DNA from 2 places in the Hydrogenovibrio thermophilus genome. Region 2 is predicted to be linked to the other one. Evidence: predicted binding sites of a transcription regulator. Region 2 holds the regulator's gene; the other holds the start of a gene.

Region 1 (3,422 bases), 930 kb from region 2:
TGACACCGATTTTCGGTTGCTGATTATAAGCGTAACGCCCTTCGTAATCGGAATGATTGCAGATGTACTCGATTTGAAAATCGTCGAAAAAGGCATAAGGCCCGAAGTCGAAGGTTTCGCCGAGAATGGACATGTTATCGGAATTCATCACCCCGTGATTGAAGCCCACCGCTTGCCATTTCGCCATCAGCACCGCGGTGCGCTCGCAAACGGTTTTCAACAAGGCGGCACTGCGTTGCGGCTCTTCTAGCGACTGCAATTCCGGGTAATGATGTTCCACCACAAAATTGGTCAGGAATTCAAGGGTGGCCGGGCCTTTGGAGGCGGCCCACTGAAAATGCCCGAAACGGATGTGGCTGGGCGTGACACGCATCAAGCTGGCGCGCGGTTCGAAGGTTTCACGCTGCACTTGTTCGTCACTGGTGGCGATGGATAAGGCGCGCGTAGTGGGCACGCCCAGCCCGAACAAGGCTTCGGACGCCAAGTATTCGCGAATCACCGAACGCAAAACCGCCCGGCCGTCACCGCGCCGGGAATAAGGCGTGCGCCCGGCGCCTTTCAGGTGAAAGTCCCAGGCCTGGCCGTTTTTGTCTTCCCAACGCCCCAGCAACAATCCGCGGCCATCGCCCAAATCCGGGTTGTAATAGCCGAACTGGTGACCGGTGTATTTTTGTGCCAGTGGTTGCAAGTCGAACTCGGCCAAGCTGGCATCCTCCAATTGCCCGGCGGTGAGCGCAAGCAATTGTTCGTCACTCAAGTCGCAATCGATTTCCTGCATCAGCGCCCGGTTGACCGCGACGAGACGCGCGTTTTGCTGCGGCTCCGGCCAGACGGGTTGGAAAAAGGATTTCGGCAATTCGAGATACGGGTGCTGTAACATGGTTCAACCTGAGGTTTGGGGTGACGGAATCGCGCGAACGTTCTGCAAATATTCGGCAAATACTCGGCAAATACTCGGCAAAGACTGAGCGCGCTTTAAGGTTATTATAACGCGCCTTGTCAAATCCGACAGGTTTCAAAGAGCAGGTCTGGGCGTTTTTCTGTTTTCAGCTTTTTACCAACTGTGACAAGTTCAGACGCATCCGTGGGTCGAACAGTTTTTTCTGCGCCAGCCACAAGGCAATCAGCACACCCGAGGCGGTGGACACCGTAATCAGAAACATAATCATGATTTGGTATTTGACGGCTTCCATCGGGTCGATGCCGGCGAGGATTTGCCCCGTCATCATACCGGGCAAGGATACGATGCCGGCAGCGGCCAGCATATTGATGACCGGAATCATCGCCGTGTGCAGGCTTTGCTTTTTCAGGAACATCAGCGCTTCCTTGGCGGTGTAACCCAAGGCCAGTTGCGCTTCGATTTGCGCTTTCTGTTTCACGGCGCTTTTGGTCAGGGTATCCAACCCAAGGCCGATGGCGGTCATGCTATTGCCGAGAATCATCCCCAACAACGGAATGGCGTATTGCGCTTCGTACCAAGGTTGCGGCTGAATCACCAGCGTAAGCGAGAAAATCGTCAACACCAAAGCGGTCATCGACAACGACAACAATCCCACCACAAACGAGCCGGAGACCAAACCATTGGTTTGAAAACGGTAGGTCTGACGCTTGAGAATTTCATAACCGGCGAACAGCAGCATCACCACCGACACCAAGGCCACCAGCAACCAACTGTCGGCATTGAACACCCAGCTTAACCAAACGCCCATAAACAGCAGTTGCACCACCATGCGTGCGGACGCCACCCAAAGCTGGCGCGTTTGCTCGAAGCCGTTCAATAGCAGCAACAGGCCGAGCAGCAGAATCATCACCGATAAGCCGGCCAAATCATAATAACTCAGGGAAATCATTGTCATATTTTTGTTACACAACCGTCATTTGAAACTCACGCATTTGTCACTTCTACGTCAACTGGACAACTCAGAATAATACAGTTAATAGACGAGTAGAACCGCCGCACGTACCAGACGAGTCCTACGTGCCCTCCGAGCTATCCAAGAAGACGAGTTACGAAGAAACCATTATGCTGAATATCGAACAAACCATTCTCGAAAAATACCCCGATTTCAATCAGAAGCCGGGCGGCAAACAGCTGATTAAATTTCTGAAAAAGCTCACCTACGAAAACGAAATCAACCAGTTCATCGAAGAGAACAAGCACCTGCGCGGTTTTGCGTTCCTGGACAAAAGCCTGGAACATTATAACTTCACTTATCAGGTCAACAACCGTTCTTTCAACAATGTGCCGGCCGAAGGGCGCGTGGTCATCGTCGCCAATCACCCGATCGGTTCGCTGGACGGTTTGGCACTGTTGAAATTCATCCGCAGCATTCGCCCGGACGTGCGCATCGTCGCCAATGAAATGCTGGCCAATGTCGACCCCTTCCAGTCGCTGTTTTTAACGGTGGACAATATGTCCGACAAGGCCAACCATAAAGAACTTTTCAAAACCATGATCAAGGCGTTGGAGAACGAAGAGGCGGTGATTATTTTCCCGGCGGGCGAAGTCTCACGCATCCGCCCGAACGGCGTGCGCGATGGCAAATGGAAAAACGGTTTCCTCAAATTGGCGAAAAAGACCCAATCGCCGATTTTACCGATTTACATCGACGCCCGTAACTCCGCTTTGTTTTATGGTTTGTCCACCCTGTACAAACCGCTGGGCACGCTGATGCTGGTCAAGGAAATGTTCAATAAGAACGACCAACAAATCGCCTTCCATGTCGGACCGATGATTCCGTGGAAATCGGTGGCGAAATGCGACTGGCCGCTGACGAAAATCGCCAAGCTGCTCCGCAAACACGTTTACCGTTTGAACCACCCCGGCAAAGCGATTGCCAAACTGCCGTTCGAAACCGAAAACACCATCGCCCACCCGGTGAACCGCAAGGCCTTGAAAAAGGATTTGAAAAACGGCGAGCTACTGGGCCAGACGGTGGACGGCAAGAAAATCTTTCTGTTCGATTACGATGCCGATTCGCCGGTGATGCGTGAAATCGGTCGCTTGCGCGAACTGACCTTCCGCACGGTGGAAGAAGGCACCGGCGATGCCTTCGATTTGGACAAATACGATGCCGACTACCGCCACTTGGTGCTGTGGGACGAAGAGGATTTGGAAATTGTCGGCGCCTATCGCATCGGCGAATGCCAGAAAATCATCGAGAAAAACGGCATGGACGGGCTTTACACCAGCACCTTATTCGACTTGAAACCGGACATCGAACCTTATCTGCCCAATGCCCTGGAAATGGGCCGCAGTTTCGTGCAACCACGTTACTGGGGCAAGCGCAGCCTGGATTATCTATGGTACGGCATCGGCGCTTATGTAATGCGCCACCCGGAAACCAAATATTTCTTCGGCCCGGTGAGTTTGTCGGATGCCTATCCATTACGCGCCAAAGAACTGATTGTCGCCTTCTTCC
Region 2 (3,422 bases):
CCAAAAGCCGAACCCTTTCCCGAAATCGATTTATGAAAACGTCTGTTACGGTTTGCGTCTGCAAGGCATCAGCGATAAGAACGTGCTGGATGAAACGGTGGAATGGGCCTTGAAAGGCGCCGGACTTTGGGAAGAAGTCAAAGACCGTTTGGACGAGAATGCTTTGGGCATGTCGGGTGGTCAGCAACAGCGTTTGTGTATCGCGCGTGCCATCGCCATCAAGCCGGAAGTTTTGTTGTTGGACGAACCGACATCGGCACTGGATCCGATTTCCACTTTGGCCATCGAAGAATTGATTTTCGAGCTGAAAAAGGACTTCACGATTTTGATCGTCACGCACAACATGCAGCAGGCAGCTCGTGTGTCCGATTACACCGCATTCATGTACATGGGAGACTTGATCGAATACACCGATACCGACTCTCTGTTCACGAATCCGCAAGTCAAACGTACCGAAGATTACATTTCCGGTCGTTACGGTTAAGTTGAGAGCTTTACACGAGATGGGTACACGGCTAAAAATAGCTAAAATCTTCCTGAATGTCGTTGAAAAACTCGTTAATAGCTAGCTATTAACTTCGTTTTCCGCCTGATTCAGAAAAATTTTATCTCATTTTTTCCTCGCGTCCCACTCGTGCAAAGCTCTCAATGTTGAGTATTGAGTTATAGTTATAAGAACAGTCAGGAGAGTCATCACATGGAAAAACAAGAATTCAGCTCACACATTTCGGAAATGCTGAACCGTAATCTGGAAGATTTGTTCAACCACATTCTGGAAATGGGCGGCATGGTCGAGCGCCAGTTTGAAACGGCGTTGGTCGCTTTGGGCAGTGGCGATACCGAAAAAGCGGTGGAAATCATCGCCTTCGACAAAGCAATTAATAAAGCGGAAATGGAAATCGACCGTTTGTGCGCGAAAGTATTGGCGCGCCAACAACCGACGGCTTCCGATTTGCGTTTGATCATTGCCGCGATTCGCATCGCCATCGATCTGGAGCGTATGGGCGACGAAATCGTCAAGATCGCGAAAATGGTCATCGTGTTCGGAAAAGAGCACCAAGTGAAGTGCGCTGAATTGCCGGGCTACGTTGAATTGATGGACATTTCCACGCGCTCCAACGCCATGCTGAAAACTGCGCTGGATTCTTTTGCTCGCGTTTCCACCGAAGGGGCTGGTAAAATCATTCAGGAAGAAGAATTGATCGACGACATTTTCGCCGATGCCATGGCGGATTTGAAAACCTCTCTGAAAGAGATGCCGGATCAAGTAGAATGTCTGATGGAAATGATCATCGCATTGCGCGCTTCCGAGCGTGTATCGGATCATGCCAGAAACATTGTGGAAAGCATCATCTACCTGGTTCAAGGGATGGATATGCGTAACCTAGACAGCGAACGCTTAAACGAGTTCTTGAGCGAGCTGGAATCTTAACGGGAAAGATTTATGACAGAGCAATGCATTTTAGTGGTCGAAGATGAAGCCGCCATTCGCGATATGTTGAATTTCACGTTAACAGCGGCGAATTATAAGGTCATCGAAGCCCCGAATGCAGAGCAAGGCTGGAAACTGTTGTTGGAACACCAGCCGGACTGCGTGTTATTGGATTGGATGTTGCCGGGCGTGTCGGGTGTTTCGCTGGCTCAGCGTATTCGTCAGAACGACCAGACCGCCGGCATTCCGATTATCATGCTGACGGCCCGTGGTGAGGAAAACGACCAGGTGCAGGGTTTTGATGCGGGTGCCGACGATTACGTCGTCAAACCCTTTTCGCCGCGAGCCTTGGTGGCACGGGTCAAGGCCTTGCTGCGACGTCAATCCCCCGAAAAGAATGCGCTGGACGTGGTGCGTTCCGGCGATTTGAAGCTGGATTTATCCAGTTACCGTTTTACAGTCAATGACCAAGAAGTTAAACTTGGGCCAACAGAGTTCAAGTTGATGCATTTCTTCATGACGCATTCCAACCGTGTTTATACCCGTGTCCAGTTGCTGGACCAGGTGTGGGGGGAGAATGTCGTGGTCGAAGAGAGAACCGTCGATGTTCACATTCGGCGTCTCAGAAAACTATTGGAGCCCGTCGGGGCAGCCGATACGATTCAAACCGTAAGAGGTGCTGGCTATCGTTTCTCTGTTGAATAAGAGGAAAACGATTCAGTGTCAAAAGGAATTACGCGGGAACTCACCTGGGTCATCACCAGTGTGTGGCTCGCCCTGTTCATCGCATGGATGACCGATTGGTGGATGGCCACCTTTTTCGGTTATTTGCTGTTCTATATCGCCCGTCAATTGTACAGTATCTATCGCTTCGAACTTTGGATGAAGGGCACGCCTAATGTGTCTTATCCACCTGGCTCCGGTCTGTGGGGCGAGTTAGGGTATCTGGTCTCACGCAAACAGCGTTCGCTGGAAAAGCACGCCGACTTACAGTTTTACAAATCCGAGCAATTCCTGGCCGCGTCCATGACGATTCCGGACGCCATTATCTCGCTGAATGAATCCAATCAAATTGAATGGTTTAACAATTCCGCCAAAAAGCTGTTCAAGCTGAAACACAGTGATACCCATCGTAAAATCGAAAATCTGCTGCGGCACCCGGATTTCATTCAGTACCTCAAGTCGGGGCGTTATGAAAAATCGGTGATTTTATCTTCACTCAACGGGATTCCTCGGGTGTTCAATCTGAAATTATTCCCGTATTTTCAGGAACATAAGCTGCTGATCGTCAAGGACATTCACGAGCTTTACAATCTGGCGCAAATCCGCCGTGATTTCATTGCCAATGCGTCACATGAACTGCGTACGCCGCTGACCGTATTGAACGGTTACATCGAAGTGATGATGGACGGCCAAGAACCGGATTCCATGTGGGTGAAGCCGTTGGAACAGATGCACAACCAATCCGAACGGATGCAGTCCATCATCAACGATTTGCTGACGCTTTCGGCCATGGAATCGGAAACGCTGGTCGGTAAGGAGAAAACCGTTCCGATTGCTCCCATCCTCAAAAAAATGGAACAGGACGCCACTCAGATGAGCCAAGGAAAACACAGTTTTAGGTTTGAGTTGGACGAGAGTCTGGCGTTGAAAGGTTACGAAGAACCGCTGAAGAGTGTGTTGATGAACCTGATTTCCAACGCCATCCGTTATACGCCGGAAGGCGGGCAAATCACCGTGCGCTGGTACGAAGACGCAAAAGGGCCGCACTTTCAGGTGGACGACACCGGCATCGGGATTTCGCAGGAACACATCAGTCGCCTGACCGAACGTTTTTATCGTGTCGATACGGCACGTTCACGCGACACCGGTGGCACCGGTTTGGGGTTGGCCATCGTCAAGCACATCCTGGAACGTCATGATGCCAAGTTGGTGATTAAAAGCCAGTTGGGTAAAGGGTCAAGCTTCCGGTGCGATTTTCCGCGCAGCA

Evidence for each region. Region 2 encodes PhoB, which activates phosphate uptake and scavenging genes when phosphate is short. Its sites were predicted from a motif close to GNNTGTCATAAAACTGTCANAT; they were not measured.
Region 1: the regulator PhoB is predicted to act here: its motif matches at 1,859-1,880, upstream of EPV75_RS11230 (GNAT family N-acyltransferase).

The regions. Positions count from the first base shown of each region.
Region 1 covers NZ_CP035033.1:2,405,794-2,409,215, forward strand. Annotated here, with positions in the region: gene EPV75_RS11220 (protein adenylyltransferase SelO) at 1-880, opposite strand, end outside; gene EPV75_RS11225 (ABC transporter permease) at 1,047-1,856, opposite strand; gene EPV75_RS11230 (GNAT family N-acyltransferase) at 2,024-3,422, shown strand, end outside.
Region 2 covers NZ_CP035033.1:719,499-722,920, forward strand. Annotated here, with positions in the region: gene pstB (phosphate ABC transporter ATP-binding protein PstB) at 1-484, shown strand, start outside; gene phoU (phosphate signaling complex protein PhoU) at 698-1,432, shown strand; gene phoB (phosphate regulon transcriptional regulator PhoB) at 1,445-2,137, shown strand; gene phoR (phosphate regulon sensor histidine kinase PhoR) at 2,153-3,422, shown strand, end outside.